One region of the Nocardia sp. NBC_01730 genome, then DNA from elsewhere that is predicted to be linked to it. Evidence: predicted binding sites of a transcription regulator. Region 1 holds the regulator's gene; the other holds the start of a gene.
The links. Region 1 encodes HspR, which represses chaperone genes until heat shock. Its sites were predicted from a motif close to ANNTGAGTNNNNNNNACTCANNT; they were not measured.
Positions count from the first base shown of each region.

Region 2: a site for HspR is predicted at 1,582-1,604, ahead of lon (endopeptidase La). Genes of this name have one in related genera too.

Region 1 is NZ_CP109162.1:5,602,224-5,613,893, reverse strand. Features, by position in the region: gene OHB12_RS23365 (DUF4135 domain-containing protein) at 1-327, shown strand, start outside; gene OHB12_RS23360 (MFS transporter) at 330-1,598, shown strand; gene OHB12_RS23355 (zinc-binding dehydrogenase) at 1,951-3,114, opposite strand; gene dnaK (molecular chaperone DnaK) at 3,591-5,438, shown strand; gene grpE (nucleotide exchange factor GrpE) at 5,435-6,088, shown strand; gene dnaJ (molecular chaperone DnaJ) at 6,113-7,270, shown strand; gene OHB12_RS23335 (heat shock protein transcriptional repressor HspR) at 7,270-7,668, shown strand; gene OHB12_RS23330 (FAD-binding oxidoreductase) at 8,215-9,384, shown strand; gene OHB12_RS23325 (FAD-binding oxidoreductase) at 9,626-10,396, opposite strand; gene OHB12_RS23320 (FAD-binding oxidoreductase) at 10,427-11,584, opposite strand.
Region 2 is NZ_CP109162.1:5,913,007-5,924,676, forward strand. Features, by position in the region: gene lon (endopeptidase La) at 1-1,503, opposite strand, end outside; gene OHB12_RS24725 (MarR family winged helix-turn-helix transcriptional regulator) at 1,748-2,209, shown strand; gene OHB12_RS24730 (TIGR03084 family metal-binding protein) at 2,598-3,389, shown strand; gene OHB12_RS24735 (hypothetical protein) at 3,743-4,441, shown strand; gene OHB12_RS24740 (SRPBCC family protein) at 4,614-5,084, shown strand; gene OHB12_RS24745 (ribonuclease H family protein) at 5,095-5,667, shown strand; gene OHB12_RS24750 (helix-turn-helix domain-containing protein) at 5,997-7,223, opposite strand; gene OHB12_RS24755 (hypothetical protein) at 7,429-7,680, shown strand; gene OHB12_RS24760 (hypothetical protein) at 7,662-7,871, shown strand; gene OHB12_RS24765 (hypothetical protein) at 7,861-8,067, shown strand; gene OHB12_RS24770 (helix-turn-helix domain-containing protein) at 8,054-8,302, shown strand; gene OHB12_RS24775 (hypothetical protein) at 8,548-8,886, shown strand; gene OHB12_RS24780 (Clp protease N-terminal domain-containing protein) at 8,902-9,180, shown strand; gene OHB12_RS24785 (hypothetical protein) at 9,300-10,070, opposite strand; gene OHB12_RS24790 (MlaD family protein) at 10,206-11,384, opposite strand; gene OHB12_RS24795 (MCE family protein) at 11,381-11,670, opposite strand, start outside.

The DNA of each region.
Region 1 (11,670 bases):
GTCTCGACGGCGCCACTCGACAGCTCGGTTCAAGACCTCGAAGACACACTGGTCGACGAGCTGGTAGCGGTTCAGCGCCCCTTCGTGCCAGCTGGGTTCATCCGATCCGAGGCCAACCAGCTTGCGCTCGGTGATGTCCCGTTCTTTGTGATCGACACCACGTCCCAAACTGTGTTCGACCAGTGGGGTCCGGTCGGCAAAGTAGTGCGAAGTCCCGCCGCGCGGTCGGCTGTGAGCATCGCCGGCGTCGATGAGGACTACATCGAGCAGCAATGCTCGGTCGTCAGCGAGCACGTCCATTCGCTCAGGTCGAACGAACAGGAGTAGCAGTGATCGATGTGCATGCGCAGGCGATCGGTGCGGTAGGCCGCTTGCGGGTCGCCGGCTTCACGTCGGCTTTCGGCAACGGCGCTACCGGGGTCGCGTTGCCGATTGTGCTGGCTTCCTCGTTCAGCGGATGGCAGGTCGGGGCGGTGCTCGCCGCGTTGGGGCTCGGTATGTCGTATTCGTTCGCCCGCGGTGGTGTCGAAGCCGACCGAGCCCACCGCATCCGCCAGATGATCTTTTTCGACTGCGTCCGCGCCACCGCGACGGCCGGAATCGCCGTAGCCACGCTGGTTCCCACGTCGAGCGGGTGGTTACTCGCCGCTGCATGTTCACTGGTGAACGGGATCAGCGTCGGTTTCTATCGTCCGGCGCTCGCCGCGTACTGGACCGACATCCTTGACCAGGACACCCGCCGATCCGGGTTGGCTTCCAATGCGCTGATCAACCGGACCGGATTGGCTGTCGGCGCGGCCACCGCGGGTGTCCTTGTCGCCGCTCAGGTTCCGATCTGGGTTCTGGTGGTCGACGCTGTCACCTTTGTCGTCGGCGCGGCTATCTGCGTCGGACTTCCCGAGATCGAGGGACGAGCGGACAAGAAGATCGTCTCTCCGGGGCAGCTGCGGATCCGGCGAGTGAAAGAGTTCGACCTCGTCGCGAACTGGAAACTCATCTACGCCACATTGGCCACATTGCCATGGCTTCGTTCGGTGATCTCGACCAGCATCGTATCGTCGCTGTTCCTGGCCATGTGCCAGGTCGCGGCCCCGCTCGCGCTCGTGAAGCTCTACAGCCCCGGCCAGATCGGACTGATCCAGTCGCTCCCGGTGCTGTTTCTGTTCGCCGGAAATCTCTTGGCTCGCTTCATCGATCCCCCCGTACCCGGCGCCTGGCTGACTACGAGCCTGGTCACCAAGCCACTGTCCTACGCTGCGATCGGATGCCATCTCCCTGCACTGGTTCCTTCAGCTCTGGCCTGCGGCTCCTCGTTCTCGGATTCCGTCAACGGTCCACGGTTGGCGAACACCATCGCAGAGGGCTTTCGCTCCGCGGATCGCGGCAAGGTCTTTGCCGCGCAGCAAGGTTCCGGGTCGCTGCTTTCGCCGGTCGGGCTGATCCTGGCTGGGTTGCTGACGACTGCTGTCACGCCGGAGATCATGCTGATGCTCTGCGCCGGGGCACTTGCCGCGCTGGCCATCATTCCGTGCATGAAATCCGGATTCTGGAACTTCCGCACCAGCGGAGCCGCGCAACCTGCGAACTCGTTTGCGTAGGGGGAGTGTCGTGTTTCTACAAGACGGCTTCCCGTGCGGGCGGACAGCATGGCCACATGATGTCGCTGTTGAGGAGCTCTGCGAGGCAACTCAGGGACAACAGCCAAGTAGGGTCCAGCCCCGAATCTCCATCAACCAGAGGGTGGAGTCTGAGCAGGGGCGGCGGACCTACCAGGTGCGAGTCCGCGACCTCCTGGGTACGCGGCCGGTACACGAGATCCCGATCGGCTGGCGGATCTCGCGCGCGACCACACCGCGGATCTCGCCGCGGCGCTGGTGCGGGTGACCCTGGACGAGAAGATCGCCGACGACGTACTCGCCACCGAGCAGTGACGGCGACCCCGGTAGCCGGTCAGACCGGCGTGACAGCGGAACTGCTCGGATCGACCAGGATCTTCGCGTGCTGCTCCGGATTGCCGAGGGCGGTGAAGGCGTTCTCCACACCGGACAGCCCGACGGTGCCGGTGATCAGCGGCATCGGATCGACCTTTCCCTCGGCGAGCATGTGTAGGGTGTCGCGGAACTCGCCGGGGTCGTAGCCGAGCACGAACCGCAGTTCGATTTCCTTGTTGATCGCCATCGCGGGCTGGAAACGGTCGATTTGCATGCACACGCCGACCACGACCACCCGCGACAGCGGCGGCGCCGCAGTGAGTATCTGGTCGATGATCCCTGGTACGCCCACGCATTCGAAGATCACCGGTCCGGCCGGTCCCGCGTTCAGCGTGTGCGCCAGCCGAAAGACATACCACCACGGCAGGTTCGGGACGCGCCGCAGCCGTTCCATGGTGTCGAAGCCGAGGCCGAGGATATCGGTGACACCGTTGATCCGGCTCTTCTTCGGTGCGGCCGTCCACGGTGACTCGGTGGCCGGGTCGACCACGACGTCGGCGCCGCACGCGGTCGCGAGTTCCCTTCGGCGCGGCGAGAAGTCGCTGGCCACCACGGTACGTACGCCCGCGGCCTTCAGCATGCTGATCACCGCGAGGCCGATGGGGCCGCAGCCGATGACGAACGCGGTCTGTCCCTTCCCGACCTTGCCTCTGCGCACGGCGTGCCAGGCGACCGCCATCGGCTCGGTGAGTGCGGCGTGTTCGGCGGATAGTCCGTTCGGCACCGGCATGGTCATCGATTCCTGAACCACCACCTGCTCGGCGTAGCCGCCGGGTGCAGCGGTCGACAGGCCGACCAGGTGCGGCTGCTTGCCGTGCCGCACGATCGGCAGGGCTACCACCGGGGTGCCCGCCTTCCATCGTCTGCGACAGCCCGGCCCGTAATCGACTACCGCTCCGCTGAACTCGTGTCCGAGCACCACACTCTGACCCGACCGCATGAAGTGGTCGTACCCGGTGGCAACGGCCAGATCCGCTATCTCGTCGGCATGTGTCCTTGCGTGCAGGTCGGAACCGCAGATGCCGCAGCGTGACACGCTGATCAACACCTGACCACGGCCGGGGCTCGGCGTCGGCAGGTCGGCGACCTCGAACTTCGTGTCGGTGACGACGGCGGCCCTCATGGCGACTCCTCGGATCGGCGGTGCACGGCGGGCGCCTGGTCCGGTCGCCCGGTCGCCACCCTACTGCGCGGTAATGGGCATGAAGGCGAAACAAAACGGGGGCGCCGACGGCTCCGCAGGCGCGTCCACGGTCCCGCTCCTGAAGCTCGCGACGGCCAGTGGGCTCGAGCCGGGCTTCCATCCCGGTCTCACTCGCTGAAGTCCCTCCCGTTCGCGTAGCCGTGATTTTCGGATCGCGGGAATCAATCGCGTCGGTCGCTCGTTGAGCTGATTAGCAACGTTGAGTGTGCACGGCTCAAGTTTAGGTTGACTCCGGTGTCCGAGAGGTGCAGGATTGAGCCGACCACGCTCAGTGTTGCTGGGGCCGTGCTCCGCGAGGTGCTCGGGGCGAGGTCTCGCGGCACCACCAGGCGCCGTTGGGCGGCTCTTCGCCCGGCACCGATTACAAATAAGTACGTCAACTAGGAGGAATCACCATGGCTCGTGCGGTCGGAATCGACCTCGGGACCACGAACTCGGTCGTCGCCGTTCTCGAAGGCGGCGAGCCGGTCGTCGTCGCCAACTCGGAAGGATCGCGGACCACCCCGTCGGTCGTCGCGTTCGCGAAGAACGGCGAGGTACTGGTCGGCCAGCCGGCCAAGAACCAGGCCGTCACCAACGTCGACCGCACCATCCGCTCGGTCAAGCGGCACATCGGCACCGACTGGTCCGTGGCCATCGACGATAAGAAGTACACCGCGCAGGAGATCAGCGCCCGCGTGCTGATGAAGCTGAAGCGCGACGCCGAGGCCTACCTCGGTGAGGAGATCACCGACGCAGTCATCACCGTCCCCGCGTACTTCGAGGACTCCCAGCGGCAGGCCACCAAGGAAGCCGGCCAGATCGCGGGCATGAACGTGCTGCGCATCGTCAACGAGCCCACCGCGGCCGCGCTCGCGTACGGCCTGGACAAGGGTGACAAGGAACAGACCATCCTGGTCTTCGACCTCGGTGGCGGCACCTTCGACGTCTCGCTGCTGGAAATCGGCGAGGGCGTGGTCGAGGTCCGCGCCACCTCCGGCGACAACCACCTCGGTGGTGACGACTGGGACGAGCGGGTCGTGCAGTGGCTGGTCGACAAGTTCAAGGGCAGCTCGGGCATCGACCTGACCAAGGACAAGATGGCGATGCAGCGGCTGCGTGAGGCCGCCGAGAAGGCCAAGATCGAGCTGAGCTCCTCGCAGAGCACCTCGATCAACCTGCCCTACATCACCGTCGACGCGGACAAGAACCCCCTGTTCCTCGACGAGCAGCTGACCCGCGCCGAGTTCCAGAAGATCACCTCGGACCTGCTCGACCGCACCCGTGCGCCGTTCCAGTCCGTGATCAAGGACGCGGGCATCAAGGTGTCCGACATCGACCACGTCGTGCTCGTCGGTGGTTCCACCCGGATGCCCGCCGTTTCCGATCTGGTCAAGGAACTGACCGGCGGCAAGGAGCCCAACAAGGGCGTGAACCCGGACGAGGTCGTCGCCGTCGGCGCCGTCCTGCAGGCCGGTGTGCTCAAGGGTGAGGTCAAGGACGTCCTGCTGCTCGATGTGACCCCGCTGTCGCTGGGTATCGAGACCAAGGGCGGCGTGATGACCAAGCTCATCGAGCGCAACACCACCATTCCAACCAAGCGTTCGGAGACCTTCACCACGGCCGACGACAACCAGCCGTCGGTGCAGATCCAGGTGTTCCAGGGTGAGCGCGAGATCGCCTCGCACAACAAGCTGCTCGGCTCCTTCGAGCTGACCGGCATCCCGCCGGCCCCGCGCGGCGTGCCGCAGATCGAGGTCACCTTCGACATCGACGCCAACGGCATCGTGCACGTGACCGCGAAGGACAAGGGCACCGGCAAGGAGAACAGGATCAAGATCCAGGACGGCTCCGGTCTGTCCAAGGAGGAGATCGACCGGATGGTCAAGGACGCCGAGGCGCACGCCGCCGAGGACAAGGCCCGCCGCGAGGAGGCCGAGACCCGCAACCAGGCCGAGTCGCTGGTACACCAGACCGAGAAGTTCATCAAGGACAACGAGGACAAGGTCCCCGCGGACGTCAAGTCCAAGGTCGAGGCGGCCATCGCGGAGGCGAGCGAGGCGCTGAAGGGCACCGACATCGCCGCGGTCAAGGCGGCCGTCGAGAAGCTGGCGACCGAGTCGCAGGCGCTCGGTCAGGCGATCTACGAGGCGTCCGCCGCGGACGCCGCCGCGTCCGGCAACGGTGCGTCGAGTTCCGCGGACGACGACCAGGTCGTGGACGCCGAGGTCGTGGACGAGCCGGTCGACACGGAGAAGAAGTGACACAGGGCAACTCCGAACAGGAGCCGATCACCTTCGTCGACAACCGGAAGATCGACCCGGAGACCGGTGAGATCAGGGAGCAGGCCGCGGACAACGGCGCCGCGGCCGAGCCCGCCCCGCCCGCGGGCAACGGTGCGCAGCAGACCGAGACGCTCGCCGACACCATCGGCGGCGAGCTCGCCGAGCGCACCGCCGATCTGCAGCGGCTGACCGCGGAGTATGCCAACTACCGGCGCCGCGTCGAGCGCGACCGCAAGGCTGCCGTCGACGCCGCCAAGGCGTCGGTGGTCACCGAACTGCTCGGCGTGCTCGACGATCTCGACCGGGCGCGGGCGCACGGGGACCTGGAGTCCGGGCCGCTGAGGTCGGTGGCCGACAAGCTGGTGGCCGCGCTGCAGAAGCAGGGCCTCGAGGAGTTCGGTTCGGAGGGTGAGCCTTTCGACCCGACCCTGCACGAGGCCGTGCAGCACGAGGGCTCCGGACACGACCCGGTGATCGGCATAGTTATGCGCAAGGGCTATCGGTTCGGCGATAGGGTGCTTCGGCATGCGCTCGTCGGGGTAACCGATGGCGTAGCCGATCTGGCGGAGACCGCCGATCGGCCGACGGAAGAGGCATCGGACGTTGATGCCGACACGAACGACCGATAAGAACGCGAGAGGAGGAGATGCTCGGTGAGCCAACGGGAGTGGATCGAAAAGGACTTCTACAAGGAGCTGGGTGTTTCCTCCGCCGCCTCGCAGGATGAGATCAAGAAGGCGTACCGCAAACTCGCGCGCGACTTGCACCCGGACGCCAATCCCGGCGACACCAAGGCCGAGGAGCGGTTCAAGACCGTCAGCGAGGCGCATGCCGTGCTGTCGGATCCGGCCAAGCGCAAGGAGTACGACGACACCCGCAAGCTCTTCGCGGGCGGTGGTTACGGTCGCGGTGGGTTCAATCCCGGTGCCGGCGGGGGCTTCTCGCAGGAATTCAACATCGGGGACATCTTCGGCGGCGCGAACGCGAGCGACGGAGGACTCGGCGACCTGTTCGGTGGTCTGTTCAACCGGGGCGGCACGCGGACCGCGAGCCGCCCGCGGCGCGGCGCCGACGTGGAGACCGAGACGACGCTCGGTTTCCGCGAAGCGGCACAGGGCGTCACGGTTCCGCTGCGGATGACGAGCCCGTCGCCGTGCACTACCTGCCACGGCAGCGGCGCCAAGCCGGGGACAAGTCCACGGGTCTGCCCCATCTGCAACGGAACCGGCGTTGTCAGCCGCAACCAGGGTGCGTTCGGCTTCAGCGAGCCGTGCGACGATTGCCGCGGGACCGGCTCGATCATCGACGACCCCTGCGCCGACTGCCGCGGCAACGGGATCCAGAACCGTACACGCACCATTACGGTGCGGATTCCCCCGGGAGTCAGCGACGGGCAGCGGATCCGGTTGGCCGGCCAAGGTGAGGCGGGACTACGCGGTGCGCCGTCGGGTGATCTGTATGTCACCGTGCACGTCAGCCAGGACAAGGTCTTCGGCCGCAACGGCGACGACCTGACCCTGGTTCTTCCGGTCAGTTACAGTGAATTGGTATTGGGGACAACAGTTTCCGTGCCCACACTGGAGGGCAGGGTCGGCGTGAAGGTGCCTCCGGGTACTGTCGACGGTCGCATCCTGCGGGTGCGTGGTCGTGGCGTGCCCAAGCGTGGCGGCGGCGCAGGTGACCTCTTGGTCACCGTCAAGGTCGCAGTGCCGCAGAAGCTGGACAGCGATGCCATCGACGCGCTGAAGCGCTACCAGGAGGCGGAGAAGGCCAGCGGATTCGATCCACGTGCGGGATGGGCAGGTGCGTGATGTCGTCAGATCCGAAGAAGGCGTCCGCTGGTTCGCGTGCCGAGTTCTTCATGATCTCGGTGGCGGCTCAGCTCGCGGGCATGCACGCGCAGACACTGCGCACGTATGACCGGCTGGGACTGGTGACGCCGCAACGCACTTCGGGCGGTGGACGCCGCTACTCGGCGCGGGACGTGGAGCTGCTGCGCGAGGTGCAGCGGCTGTCCCAGGACGAGGGCGTCAACCTGGCGGGCATCAAACGCATCATCGAACTGACCAATCAGGTGGAGGAACTGCGCCAGCACGTCGCTGAACTGTCGGCCGAGCTGGAGCGGCTGCGGGCAGGCTACCGCCCGGATCTCTCGCCGCCGCAACGCAGCACGGCGTTGGTCGTCTGGAAGCCGCGCAACCGGCGCTGACGACAGCGGCATACCGTCGGGCCCCCAGCCACGAGTCGCGAACCGCGATTCATGGCCGGGGGCTCTGTCGTTTCCGGACGCCGGTGCTCGCTTCAGCGTTAGCCGACAGTAAACCAGAACATGTTCCGCGGGAGTCGTTCGAGTCAAGCCATTTCGATGTCGAGCCAACCGGCCGACTCGGCCATTGATCGGTCGGCGGCGTCCGTGTCGTTTGCTCGTTCTGAACTTCGCTCACCCACCGCGCATGTTGCCCCGAAATCGCTTACAACAGACCGATCGGAATGAATTTTCCAAGCCTGCCTTGCTGATTCGGTGAGTACGCGACTGATTTCTCGCCAGATCAACCGTCTTCCAGTCGGTTTCTCTGGCGTGTCTTGTTTCCTATCCTCGTTTCGGCGGAATTGCATGCGAGATATTCGAGCGGATGACTCCGTTGCTGGCGAACCTCGCCTACACTTCGTTACCATCGACTGCTGTCGAGTGTCCCGCAGCACCGCACTCGTCGGCACGGATTTTGTTCGAGTGCGAAATGGGGTTGTGAAACAAATGGATTCACGCACTGTCGCTTTGATTAGAACAACTTTCAAGGCGGTTGCTGCGGAGGAGGGGGGGTCGGAGAAACTGGCGAGATCGTTTTACGCGATCTTGTTCACGGACTACCCGCAGGTCCGCGATTTCTTTCCGGCCGCCATGGACGCACAGCGCGATCGCCTCCTCAAGGCGATCGTCTACGCCCTTGACCGGCTGGAGGAGCCGAACAAGCTGCTCCCCTTCCTCGCCCAATTGGGCAGAGACCACCGCAAATACGGCGTACAAGCCGAGCACTACCTCGCGGTGGCCACCTCGCTGAAGACCGCCGTGCAAGTATTCGCGGGCACCGAGATGTGGACCGACGAGGTCGACCGGGCGTGGGACGAAGGCCTGAAGATCATCGCCGACACCATGATCGGCGCGGCGGAGAAGGAGACCACCCCGCACGTCTGGACCGGCACCGTGATCGAGCGCCGCGAGGTGCTACGCGACCTGACCATCGTCCGGCTGCAACTGGACCAGCCCATGGAATACGCCGCAGGCCAATACGTGAGCGTGCAGATTCCGTCGCGGCCGCGCATGTGGCGCTATCTCTCGCCCGCCGTGCCCGCCGACACCGACGGCGAGATCGAATTCCACGTGCGCGGCGTGCTCGGTGGCTGGGTCAGTTCGGCCATCGTCGGTCAGACCGCCGTCGGCGACCAGTGGCTACTCGGCTCGCCGCTCGGTGGCCTCGGCGTCCCGCGCAACATCAAGCGCAAGATGCTGATGATCGGCTGCGGCACCGGCATCGCGCCGCTACGCGCACAGCTCATGGCGATGGCGCAGCGGCGCGCCAACCCGAAGGTTCACCTGTTCGTAGGCGGTCACAACCCGTGCGACCTCTACGACCTGGAGACGCTGAGCGACCTGGCGGTGGCCAACCGCTGGCTCACCGTCACGCCCGTCACCGAACACGACGAAAACCCTTGGTGGCATGTCGAACCCGAGGGGCCGCACGCGCCGATGCCCGTCCTCGAACCGCGAATCACCGGCCAGATCGGGAAGGTTGTCGCGAGCTTCGGAGCCTGGGCCGACCGGGACGTGCAGATCGCCGGTTCGCCGTCGATGGTGCAGACTACGAAGTTTCGTCTGATGGCGGCAGGAACGCTCGCGAAGAACATTCGCCACGACCCGCTGTTCTGAGCTGTGTTTTTGGCCGCGCGAACGCGCTCGTAAGACTCGCGCTGTGCGTGGTTGCGTGTTGGTCTGACGTTCGGGTTTCAATCCGTGCGAGTTTGGTGCGTCCGGCCCGGGGCTGTGTCGAAGGTTCCTGCCTGAATCAGCCGGACGGCTGCCCTTGGAGGCGCGAGGCTTTCGGGCCGCGAACACGCCGCGCCCGCACGGCCAAAACACAGTGAACACGCAGCGCCGCAGGCGCTGCCAATCAAACAGAGCTTCCCTCGAATTGGATTCGCTCAGCGGGAGTTCCGGTTTCGAGCAGTCGGTCGAGGGTGGTCTGGACCATGGCGGGAGAGCCGCAGACCAGCACCTGATGGTGCAGGAACGCGCCGTGCGACCCGACCACGTCCGCGATCGTGCCGTAGAGCAGGTCGTCCGGTGGGAAGCCGATGTCGACGCGGGACTGCTCGTACCACTCGTCCACCCAGCCTGGGTCCTCCGGACTCTCCACCACGGGAATCACGGTGAGCCAGGGCAATTCACCGGCCAGCAGGAACAGCATGTCCGCGGCGTAGAGGTCGCGTGGCGACCGTCCACCGATGAACAGGTAGGTGGGCGGCGGGTCCGGCCTGCGGGCCAGGTCGAGGATCTGCGCGCGCATCGGCGCCAATCCCGTGCCGCCCGCGATCATCACCACCTCGTCGCCGTCCGGGTCGACCGCGAACGCGCCGAGCGGAGCGCCGATCCGCCACTCGTCGCCCGGCTTGGTGTCGGCCACGATCGCGCCGCTGCACCACCCGCCCGGCACGGTGCGTACGTGGAACTCCAGCTTGCCGTCCAGCGAAGGCGGCAATGCGGGCGAGAGCCTGCGCCGGACGCCGGACTGCTGCGGCACCTGCACCTCGACGGACTGGCCCGCGGCGAACGGCACGAACTCGCCGATCAAGCGGATCACCGCGAGGTCGTGGCGCAGCCGATGATGGCCGACGACGGTCGAGGTCCATTCGGGCGCCTGATGCGCACCGTTACCGAGCATGCCCGGGTCCCCCAACGGGGCCTCCTTCACTCACACAGGGTCGCAGCTGATGATCTGCTCCGGCGTACCGACCGCGATCAGCGCGCGCTGGGTGTCCGCGATCATCCGCGCCGATCCGGCGATCTGGATCTGCCGATCCGCCCACGCGCCGAAGCTCGCGACTACGGCGCCAAGGTTACCGATCAGGCGCCGGTGCATGCCGTACGGTGCGTCCTGGGGCGGGTGCGGGTACCACCACGGGTTGGTCTTCTGCTCGCACACGGGCACGATGGTGAGCCACGGGTTGCTCTGCGAGAGCTGCCACATGTTCTCCACGTCGTACAGGTCGCAGGGGTAGCGGCCGCCGATGAAGAAGTGCACCCGAGGGTTGATGCCACGCTGGCCCATCTCGATCAGCTGGGCCCGCAACGGGGCGATGCCGGTGCCCGCGCCGATCATCAGCACGTCACGGCCGCTGTCCCGCTCGACGTGCAGGCCGCCGAGCGGGCCCGCGATCCGCCACCGGTCGCCCACCCTGGTCTCGTTGACGATCGCCGGGCTCACCCACCCGCCGCGGATCTTGCGCACGTGGAACTCGATCTCGCCGTAGGGGTTGGCCGGGATCGCCGGCGAGAAGTAGCGCCACATCTTCGGGCGCTGCGGCACGGTGACCGGCAGGTACTGTCCGGCCAGGTAGGGAATCGGCCCGTCGGACTGCAGGCGCACGATGGCCAGGTCCTCCAGCACGCGGCGGTGACCGACCACGGTCGCCGCCCAGTACGGTTGGGACTTGTCGGAATTGGCGCCGATGGCCATGGACGCGGAGATCAGGATGGTGATGTCACGCCAGCCCTCCTCCAGGCCGCGGTGCCAGGCGGGGCCGTTGTACGCGCGGAACGCGGCGAGCAGCGCGCGGCCCGCCACGTCGTAGTGTTCCGCCTGGACGCCGTACTTGCGGTGATCACGGGCGAGCTGCTCCAGGAAACTCTGTGCCCGGTCCCAGTCCTCCAGGTGATCGAGCACGTACAGGATGGCGGTGACGAGCCGCTTGGCCTGCATTTCCATGGCGGGCGGGAACAGTTCGCGCAGCCGGGGGGCCTCGGCGAACAGATGACCGTAGAACGCACTGACCAACCGCTCGGGTCCATTCGGCGACTCGATCACCGAACGGAAATTGGCGCGGACCAGCGCAGCCGAACGCGCATCCACGACGTCGAGCTTCCTTTCCCTCAGTTCTGCCCGAGGACTTTATCCGTTACCGGCGGTCCTCCGCTGGACAAGTATCCCCGAAAATC
Region 2 (11,670 bases), 310 kb from region 1:
CGCCTCCTCGTTGATGGTCACCTCGTCGGCGGTCAGCGCGTTGCGTTCCAGCTGCCTTGGCACCAGGAAGTCGCGGGCGATGGCCACCTTGTCGTCCTCGGTATAGCCGTCGACGGTGATCAGCTCCATCCGGTCCAGCAGCGGGCCGGGGATGGTCTCCATCACGTTCGCTGTGGCGATGAACAGCACGTCGGACAGATCCAGGTCCAGATCGAGGTAGTGGTCGCGGAATGTGTGGTTCTGCGCCGGGTCCAGCACCTCGAGCAGGGCGGCGGCCGGGTCGCCGCGGAAGTCGGAGCCGACCTTGTCGATCTCGTCGAGCAGGACGACGGGGTTCATCGAGCCCGCCTCCTTCATGGCGCGCACGATCCGACCGGGCAGAGCCCCGACGTAGGTGCGCCGGTGACCACGGATCTCGGCTTCGTCGCGCACTCCGCCGAGGGCGACGCGAACGAACTTGCGGCCCAGCGCCCTTGCTACGGACTCGCCAAGCGAGGTCTTGCCGACGCCGGGCGGGCCGACCAGCACCAGCACCGCGCCGGAGCCGCGTCCGCCGACGACTTCCAGGCCGCGGGCGGCTCGGCGGGACCGGACGGCCAGGTACTCGACCATGCGGTCTTTGACCTCGTCGAGGCCGTGGTGGTCGGCGTCCAGGACCGCGCGGGCCGCCGAAACGTCGGTGCTGTCGGTGGTTTTCACCGCCCACGGCAGCTCCAGCACGGTGTCCAGCCAGGTCCGGATCCAGCCGGATTCCGGGCTCTGATCGCTGGCCCGCTCCAGCCTGCCGACCTCGCGCAGCGCTGCCTCGCGGACGTTGTCGGGGAGGTCGGCCTGCTCCACGCGGGTGCGGTAGTCGTCGGCGCCGTCGGGCTCGTCCTCGCCGAGTTCCTTGCGAATGGCGTTGAGCTGCTGGCGCAGCAGGAACTCGCGCTGGCTCTTCTCCATGCCCTCGCGGACGTCTTCGCTGATCTTCTCGGTGATCTCGGCCTCGGCGATGTACTCCTTGGTCCACTCGATCAGGGTGGTGAGCCGCGTGGCCACGTCGGGGGTTTCGAGCAGTTCCCGCTTCTGCTCGGCGGTCAGGTACGGCGCGTAACCGGCGGTGTCGGCGATCGCCGACGGGTCGCTCAGCTGATTGACCGTGTCGATGATCTGCCAGGCTTCGCGGCGCTGCAGCACCGAGACGACCAGCTTCTTGTACTCGGCGGCCAGTTCCTTGGTCCGGCCATCCGGTGCGGGAGTCTCGACCGGCTCGGCCTCGACCCACAGCGCGGCGCCGGGTCCGGTGACCCCGTGTCCGATCTTGGCGCGCCGTTCGGCTTTCAGCACGGCCGCCGGTGCTCCACCGCGCATCCGGCCGACCTGTTCGATGGTGGCGACCACACCGTAGGCGGCGTAGCCCTCGGTCAGCCGCGGCGCGAGCAGCACGGCCTCGGTCTTGGCGGCGCGTGCGGCGTCGATCGCGGCCTGCGCGGATTCGTCCAGTTCGATGGGCACGACCATGCCCGGCAGCACGATCGGATCGGTCAAGAACAGCACCGGTAGGTTCTGTGGTGTAGTCACGTGTTCGACCCTTCCAAAAGTTGAGCGATGCCTACTCAACCCCGGTGTTCCCACGTTTGTTCCGCCCTGCTCAGCTCGTTCGCTTCGAGCGAAAACCGTGGGTTCGCGTGGCCGTTGGTCGGCTTGGCCACGCGGATAAATGTTGTGTGATCTGATTACACAACATTTAAAGGAGGAGGATCGCGTGCGGCGAGCTGAGGAACTGCGCTATCTCGTCTTGGCCATTCAGCGCGAGGGAAATCGGATACTCTCCGCGGATCTGCGGCCGTTGGGTTTGACCCCTTCACAGGCCGAAGTTCTCCGGGTGCTGACCGATCACCAACCACTGGCCCTCGCCGGGCTCGGCGAACTGCTGGTCTGCGAGACCGGCGGTAGCCCGAGCAGGCTTGTCGATCGACTGGTCACTATGGGCCTGATCAAGAGGGAAGCCGCGCTCGACGATCGCCGCCGGATCACGCTCACACTCACAGCGGAGGGAGATCGACTGTCGTCCGAAGTCGCCGAGATCGAAGAACGGCTGTATCGGACAATCGACGAGGTCACGGACGGCCGATCCGTCGATGCGGCCCTCGAGCTGATGCGAGGCTTCGCCCGCTATTTTCCCGCCGTGCAAGCTGTCGGGCGCCGTGCCGCCCGTCGGAGTTGACCCGGCGGTCGAAGTTCGTCGTCGACCTGATCACTTTCCCGATCTTCAGTGCGCTGGCGGGCTGGCTGACCAACTGGACCGGCGTGCTGATGCTGTTCTGGCCGGTGCGGTTCCGCGGCGTCCGAGTTCCCGGCCTGCACGTGCTCTATCCCTACTTCCCGCGCCGGTCGAGCAGGACACCTGGCTGCTCTACCTACACGGCGCGGCCCTCTGCTTGGTCGTCGGCACCGCGCACCTGGTCGTTTTCGGCTGATAGCCGGGCCGAGCACCGCTCGGCCCCAGAGTGGGGGAAAATACAAGCACGCACGCTTGCATCTTTCTCGGCCCGCTGCGAAGCTGGACCGCGGCGGCACCCCGAGGCGGTGTGCCTCGATCGGCAGGGGAATGGATGGCTGACCTCGAAGCACTACTCGGCGATTTCGCCGCCGAATGCGCGGATCTGGACCGACTCGTCGCCCCGTTGGCGCCGGCGGACTGGGCGCGGCCGACGCCGGCGTCCGGCTGGACCATCGCGCACCAGATCGGCCATCTGGCCTGGACCGACGAGCTCGCGACCATCGCCATCGCGGACAGCGGCGGCTTCCAGAAGCTGGTAGCCGACGCCGGGCCGCGTGCACTCACCTTCGTCGACGAAGCGGCCGAGGAAGCCGCGGCCGCACCGCCCGCCGAACTACTCGACCGGTGGCGGCACGGACGCACGACCTTCACCGATGCGTTGCGCGCGGTACCCGCGGGCGTCAAGCTGCCCTGGTTCGGTCCGCCGCTGAGCGCGGCTTCGATGATCACCGCCCGCATCATGGAGACTTGGGCGCACGGGCAGGACGTGGCCGATGCCCTCGGAGTCGCCAGGACTCCCACCACGCGCCTGCGCGCCGTGGCGCACATCGGCGTGCGGACCAGGAACTTCGCGTACACAGTGCGCGAAAAGATCCCGCCCAGAGTGGAATTCCTGGTTGAGCTGACGGCGCCCGATGGCGCGATCTGGTCTTGGGGTCCCGTGGACGCCATTCAGCGAGTAGTGGGACCCGCAGTGGACTTCTGCCTACTGGTGACGCAGCGCCGCCATCCGGACGACCTCGCGATCGAGGTGCATGGAGAGGACGCCGCCGAATGGCTCACTATCGCACAGGCTTTCGCGGGTCCGACGGGAAAAGGCAGGACAGCGGGCCAGTTCGCCTGACCCGCTGACACCCGACCCGGTCCGAAGATCCGGGAGCGGGCGAGCGCCACACTTAAGTGCGCCGTTCGTGTCGACGGCCGGACGCCGTTGGCCGGGTGTCTCAATGTGGCAGTCGAGAATGACGCTCGCCAGCTACGCGATTGTTTACCCACTCGTGTGCCGACAGAAACATCAAAAGGCCCTCACATTCGGTGCTCGACCGTCCGGGTGCGGCAGCTCTGGCCGCACATTGTGATCCTGGTCTCTCCCACGCGGCGTGGCCACCAGCAACCCCGGTAACCTGGACAAACGTACGACTTCCGATGATGCGGGTCGTTCTGTTGAGGAGCAGCAACGGAGACAAAGGACGCATCATGACAGCACACAGACCTGCCCAGCTTGCACGGCACACCGCCATCGTGCTCGCCGGCGCCACCAGCCTCAGCCTGACCGTCGTCGCGGGTGCGTACATCGTGCACCAGATGGCCGATGCGCAGCGCTCCGGCAGGGAGCTCGCCGGACCGGTCGCTCCGTCCGGGCCGAAACATACCCACCGCGGCGGCCCGATCGGCTCCGATCCGATGCTGACCGGCCGCAGCTTCGCGCTGCCCGCGGCGTACACGCGACAGCTGGCAGCCGAACCGACACTCACGGAACCACACAGCGATTCGACCCAACGCATGCCGACGAACCGAGGCGGCAAGGTCAGGCTGGGCAACGCCTTTGTCGAGGCGCAGTTCGCCGAGGCCGAGACGAACACCCTCTCGGTCACGGTGGACACCAACGCGTTCGCTCTGCTCACCGACCACCTGCCGACGCCGGTGCCAGGACCGCTCGGCGCCGAACCGTCGGCCGTGACCACGGTGCGCACCGATCTCGACATCCAGAGCGGCGAGGTGCGGTTGGCGTTCTCCGACCCGACGCTCGGCGAGCACAACCTGCGCCTTAGCCATTGCCCTGAGCCCGCGGCGACCTCGGAGACGACACGCCCCGCGCGCATGGGTCCCGAGCCCGCCACCGTCGAGACCACGGTTGCGCTCCCACCCGGCGCCGAGCACGCCGTCTCGGTGTAACCCGATCGCGGAGCACATCGTCAACCAGCCCTGAGGCGGCCGCACCCACCCAGACTCCCGAGCGACCGTCCAGTCCTGATCTGGAAATACGTCGCACCAGATTCCGGTGACCTCTCGAATAAAGAGGAGAGCTGTAGTACTTTTAACGCCAGTCGTGGGACAGGGAGGGCCTATGGGCCACATCAAGTACGCGAGTGACGTCGGAGCCCCGGTAGAAGTGGCGTTCACCTACACGGACAACCATCTCTTCGTACCGAATTGGATGTTCGGCATCGTGAGCTTCGAGCCGACCGGCGAACTCGACCGCGGCCTCGGCGCAACCTTCGCAGCCGCCGTTCGTCTCGGGCTCTGGCGACAGACCGTGACATGCGAGATCACCGAATACCGCCGCAACGCGGTGATCGGGTATACGCTCCGTGGGCGTTTGACCTGGACGTTGACGCTGCGCTTCGACCCACTCGGCTACGGGCGGTCGGCGCTGACGTCGGAGACGGAGTACAGTCCACCGCGCGGATTCGCCGGGCGCCTGTGCGTCGGTCCGGTGGATTCCGCCGCGAAGTCGGCACTCCGCCGCACGGAGACCCAATTGCGAAGGGAGATAGAGGAATTCCACGTTACCGATCTTGTCGGTCGGATTGCGTAGGGTGCCACCTATGATCATCGTGAGCACCGACGGATCCTGCCTCCGCAATCCCGGCGGCGCCATCGGCTGGGCTTGGGTCAATCACCAGGGCTCCTCGGCGAGTGGAGGAGCCGCGTCCGGAACCAACCAGGTCGCGGAGTTGCGCGCGGTGCTGGAGGCGATCGCCGCCCATTCCGGGTCCGAACCCCTTTTCATCGAAAGCGATTCGCTGTACGCGATCAAGTGCGCCTCGGAGTGGGTGTCGGGCTGGCGGCTCAACGGCTGGCGCACATCCACCGGGGGCGCCGTGAAAAACGTCGAACTCATCCGGCAGATCGACCGGGCCATCGCGAGCAGGCCGGGTCCGGTCCGGTTCCGCTGGGTCCGTGGACATGTCGGCAACTACTTCAACGAGCAGGCCGACGCGCTGGCCGGAGAAGCGGCTCGGCAGGCTGCGGTCACCGCGGCGGTCGCCGAGGTGAACACCGTGGAAATCCCCGCGGTGACTGTGGAGGAAGCGTCGACGGCGCCGGAAGCGCCGAAAGACCAGGCCGCGGGGAAGGCGGCCGCGCCGTCGGCACCACAGACATTGACGCTGTTTTGATCCGCTCGCGCGGATCGCGAAGACCACCCGAATAGCCTCCGGCGGTGGTGGCTCGGCCCACCGCCGGAGGCCTCTGGGCTAGGTTAAATAGGCTCTGATCTGTGGAGATATCTCTGACGACATCTCGCCCGATCACGCCGAATCCCGGTCGATTGTGCCCAAAACGTGCCCACGGTAGCGGCGCGTGGTCACGCCGGGACAGCGCCCTGTCAGACGCTCGGCACGTCGGACGGGGCGCGCTGCCGACACACGAAAGGGGGGTACTCGCGTTCGAGTACCCCCCTTTTTTCAGGCAGTGCCCTGACGTGAGCCATTTGGCTCATCTTGACCTAGACGGGTAGACCGACCTGTCGACTCAGCTCCCGAACATCGCGGCTCATCCCCGTAGGCGGAGACTTCACCAGCCCATGCAGCATCTCGCGCGCGAACCCGTTGTACCGGATCGTCTCTGGTGCCGTCTGCTGCGCCTTCTCCAACATCGCGAACGCCGCAGCCGCCTCCCGCCGCTGCGAATACGCACGGGCAACCTCGATGTAATGCCGACTGCGGCGCGGCACCGACACGATCGTCTCCGCGTCCAACTCCCTCGCGGCACGCAGCGCCTCAGCCGATCGCCGCAACTCCACACCCAAGGTCGTCGCATGGGCCGCCATCACCGGCACCGAGAACGACGTCTGCACATGCCGATACCCCGGACCCAACTGCCGCGCCGTCCCATCGGCGGCCTCCCAGTGCTCCCACGCCTCGCCATAACGACCACGGCGAGCATGCACATACGCCACCTCAGCCTCGAGCGCGCCCGCGATACCCCGCCAATCGTCTGGCGTCTCATCCCTGCCGAGGTAGGGCGCGAGCTGATCCATCGCATCCCGCGCAATCCCGATCGCCTCCTCCCAACGGCCGGAGTCACGCAGCGCCTGCACCATCGCCCACGTGCTGCACGCGATCACGTACGGGTCGTCCGCCTCGAACCCCTCGTTCATGGCACGGTCCGCGACAAGCCAAACCAACTCCGGCGCAGGCTGATACGCGACGTAGAAGTCCGCCAACTGGTAGACGCCAGCGAGGATCCGCCGCGCCTTCCTCCGCGTCGGCCCAGGGATGCGAGCAGCCTGCTGTGCGTCCCTGATCAAGCCAGGGAGCAAGGCGCCTAGCTGGGTTCGGTGATCTGGGCTGATATGGCGAATCTTCCACGCTTGGTCCAGGCGAATCGCCAGATGCTCGACGCTGCTGGCGCGGAGACCGGCTGTCATCCGATAGTCGGTGAGGGCATAACGTACTTCGGTCAGCGCTTCGTGCTGCTCGCCGGCGAACACTGCCACCGACACGGCGTGACCGTTGCCGGTCAGCTCGGCGAGATCCTTGACCTCCAGCGCTTGCGCGATCCGGAGGAGCATCGGCAGTTTCGGTGGCTGGAGCCTGCCTGTCTCGACCGCTTTGATCCACTCCGCCGACCGCCCGACCAGCCCGGCCAGGACCGGGCGCGACATGCCTGCGCGCTCGCGTAGCCACTTGATTCGTGTGCCGACAGGCGCTTCACCTTTGGGGTCCTGCATGGTGCCCCTCCTATGGCTACCCACTGGATTAAAGCGTATCCGACCAGATGGCATGGGGTACGGAATGTACCCGATCGGTGCATGTCTCGTTCTTAACGTGAGGTTCAGCTCCCCATGCCGGGGCTGGCCTCAACCCCGACCGGGGCCGTGATCCGGCATCGGGCGCTTCCAACACCACAACACCATGCCCGGGGGTATAGACAAGATGCCGATCGCTCTTTTGATCGCCTTCACGGTCGCTGCCGTCTTCTACGGCACGATCTGTTTCTTCGATCGGCCTGTGAGAAGCGCTGAGACGTGCCATCTCGCACCTGATTTCCCGTACACCCCGGAGGACGCACACCTGGTGTGGCAGGCGCGGATCGGCTGCGACACCGAAACGTGCGCAGACAAAGCCGCGGCGCTCGACGTCCTCATCGACGCCAAGATCGTCAAACCGTGGCGGACCGCCCGGTGACCACCCTCGCCGACGCCGAACAATGGCGCCACTTCCACCGTAATTGCTACGCCAAGGGCACATTCCGGTCGCTGGACCAGGCCCAGTTCGTCACCAACGTGCACGGTGGCCACGGGCCGTCCTGCCTTCAGTACCTCGCCGCGACGGCGTACATCATAGGCTCCGGGGACGGGTCCGACCATGACTCGTGACAACGAGCCCATCGGCATCCGGCAGAGCTACGTAGACGGCACCTTGTCGATCATCGGCGCCGACGGTTGGCCCTACAGCGCCGAGGAGACCGCCGACTTCCTCAGGGAAGCCAGCGAAGACGAGTCCCTCGAGCTGCTCCAGTTAGTCCGTGACGCCCTGCGTGCGCTGGAGAGGAAATCCGGTGGCACTCAGTGAGGCCCAAGCCAAGGTGCTCGGTGCTCTGGCTCGAGGCCAGCCGCTGACGACCCAGGAACTGAGCACCCGGACGGAGCTCGCTGCGACAACCGTGCGGGCCGCCGCTACATCCCTCACTCACGACGGATGGACAGCCAACACCGACGGAATCCCCACCTACTGGCGGATTACCGACTGCGGACTCCGCCTGGTCGCGACACGCCCCTACCGGGAGTACCGCACCACCAACGCCTGACCCCGGCGCCCGCCTATAGAACGTCCCGGCAGCAGTCGGGATATCCGAGATAGAACCGAGTAAGGACCGCATGAACGAGCTTTACAACCCCGGTCCGGATGGCAACTCGGCCGACGTGGACCGACTGGAACGTCCCGGTTAACGCCGACGACGACGGCCAGGACTGAGCTCTACACGCGAAAATTCGCCCCTTGCCGAGGAGATCGGCGGGGGCGTTCGTACCAGAAGACAAAGGGGAGATGAGAATGCGTAACTTTCTTGGGGCCATGCTCACGGCCTGCGCCATCACCGCATCCGTGCTCGGCGGAGCAACCGCCGCGGCGGAAGACACGGCCGGACCATGCCTGTTCGGTCACGTCGACCCGAACAACAACGACAGCGCCTGCAAGTACAGCGACTCGGCGACATGGCCGGAATCGGAGGAAGGTCCCGACGGGGAACCGGCACTGACCTGCACCCGGCTGAATGAGAACCAGCACGTCCGGACCAGGGACGCGCACGGCAACCGGTTCTGGCTGTGCAAGAAGTACAAGGACTCGTGGGGCCACACCTACTACCAATGGACCGAAGTCCTCGGCATGTGATGGGAGGATGGACTGATGTCGATCAGGCACACCCAGGACTATGAGCTGATCATCTCCGCCGCTGAGCGGATCGCCCACGAACGCGGTGACGACTACGTTGGCGTGGAGCACCTCATGCTGGCAATCCTCGCCGATCCTGATGCCGTGCCAACGTTCGAACTGCGGCACCGGATGGGCGTCGACGTCGCCGAACTCGTTAGGCAGCTGAACCTGTTCCTGGATGCGCCGATTCCGGGACCAGGCCAGTACCGGGTGCGGTCCCTGGATGGCACCATCACCATGCGACCTGCCTGATCCCGAAGCCGAAGAACGCCCCTGCTCTCACGAGAGCAGGGGCGTTGTCGTGAGTAGTGGGCTGCCTGATGAGCTGGGCTTTCCTGTGGTGGCTCTGCCCACCGCCGGAGGCCTCTCTGCTAGTTGCCCGGCTGCGGTGCGGGCTGCTGGCCGTTTCCTGGCGCGGGCGCGCCGGGCAGGCCGGTGCCGGCGCCCTTCAGCATCGGCGAGTCGAGCTTCTCGACCAGCCACTTGTCACCCGACTTCTGCAGCTGGGCGATTACCACCACGAACTGCCGCTCCGGGTTGGTCTGGGTGAAGTTGGTCCGGAACTGCGTGAGGGTCACCAGCACCTTGGCCGAGGTCTGGTCCCCGGACTGGTAGCCGCACTGCACGTCGTCGGCCCAGGACTTGACCTGCGCCTGGACCATGGCGTCCTTGAGCGCCTTGGTCGCGTCGTCGAACTCCTTCAGAAACTCGCCGGTCGCGCCGGCCTTCACCGTCGTGAAGTAGTCGTCGAGGTTCTTCGAATAGTCGTAGACGGAGACGTCCTTGCCGAACTCACACGCGGCGCTGGTCGAATCGCGGATCGCGTCGAGCTTGTCACCGCGGTCCTTGCCCTGCAGGAAGAACACGACGACCGCCGTGATCGCCGCCACTGCGAGCACACCGGCCACGAATGCAGCCACCAAGGGCAGCGAAGCGGATTTCTTCGGCGTAGCGGGACCAGCGCCCGCCTTGGGCTCGCTCTTCTCTTCCGTCTTCTCGTTGTCCGCCTTCTCCGCCTCGGACTCCTCGGCCTTCGCGGCGGCGTCATCCTCCGATTCGGCGGTCACCTCTTCGGTGGCCTCGTCGTTGTCGGCGGCCTTGGTCTCGGCGTCCTTGTCGGTCTCGCCGTCGTCGGTAGACATCGATACAACCTGCACTTTCCCGGCGCGCACCAGCGCGCGCCGATTGGCTGACCGGCCCGCGACAGAGGCGAACCGTAGGCGTTCAACCGGCGAGTATGCCCGGCCGACGGGATGGCCGCCGTGCCGGGTACGAACTCACCGCACCGGAGGAAGGGTCCGCTCGTTCGGATCCACACCCGGCGGCATATGCGCGCCGTTGTTCGGCACATCAGGCCGCGGCGCGTTCGCCGCACCACGGATCAGCTGCCCTGGCGGCGGGTTCTCACAGTAATTCCACTTCGGAAGCGTGCCGTCCTGCACGACTTCGTTGCGGATCTTCGGGGTGTTGTAGGTGCAGAACGGCCGCGGCCAGATGTCGACGATCGCGTAGAACTCGTTATCGTGCGCCGGGATGCCGAGCGCCTCGCCGCCGAGCGCGAGCGAGGGAAACAGCGCACGCAGCGCGGGTAGCCGCAGCTGCGCCGCCTTGGTGATCGCCTGGAAGTTGGTCGCCAGGCTGGTGATCGGGTCGGCCGTCTTGTCCAGCACCGCTCCGAGGGTGGTGAGCTGGCCAGGAGCCTGCTCGAGTACGCTCTGCAGCTCCGCGTTCGCGTTGTTGAACTGCTCGAATAGGGTTCCGGAGTTGCGCGTCAAGGTGGCGAGATCCGGCTGCGCGTGGGACGTGGTCTCGGAGATGGTGCGCAGGTTCGTAATCAGGTTCGTGGTCTGTGGCAACAGCGAATCCAGGCCCGCCGCGGCCAGGCTGATCCCATTGACCATGCCGCGCAGCTGATCCGGGCCACCGCTGAGCGCGATGTCCAGCTCGTTCAGGATGACCTTGAACTTGTCCGGCTCGATCTGCGCGATCAGCGCGCTGGAGTTGTCCAGCACCGACCACACCGGCGTCGGTGTGTGAATCTTCTCCGGATCGAACTCGACCACCGCGCCGTTGGCCAGGTACGGCCCCTGCTCGGCGTTCGGCCGGAAGTCGATGTACTGCTCACCGGCGCCGGAGAGCGCCTGCACGGCGATCGCGGTGTCGACCGGGATCCGGTACTTCGACTCGATCTGCGCGGTGGCGGCGATGGCCTGGCCGCGGTCGGTCAGCTTGATCGAGGTGACCTTTCCGATCCGCCATCCACGCAAGGTCACGTCGTTGCCCGGTTGCAGACCGCCGGAACGGTCCAGGTTCACGGTGATGGTGTAGTCCGAGCGCAGCGGATTGATCCGCATGACATTCACCATCAGGTACGTGGCCCCGACCAGCAACACAAGAATCAGGCCGAAATTCGACAGCAGCAGCTTGCGCCCGAACAGCTTGGACAAGAAGGTCATCGGTGTCCTCCGGTCACCCGGCCGTACACCAGTTGCAGCACCTGGATCAGGCTGCCCGCGAAGTCCTGCAGGTCGTTGAGATCCGGGAGCTTGCCGTGCTGGGGATCGGTGAGCGCGCTGAGGTCGAGATTGGTGGCGGTCGCGTACACCGCGAAGCTGTTGCCTCGGAAAGTCGCGTCGAGCTTCGGCCGCAGCACCCGCATCCGATCGAGCAGCACGCCGAAGCCGTCGCCAGTCCTGGCCAGCGCGTCCATCAGCTGACGGGTGTTGTCCAGCAGGCTGCTCA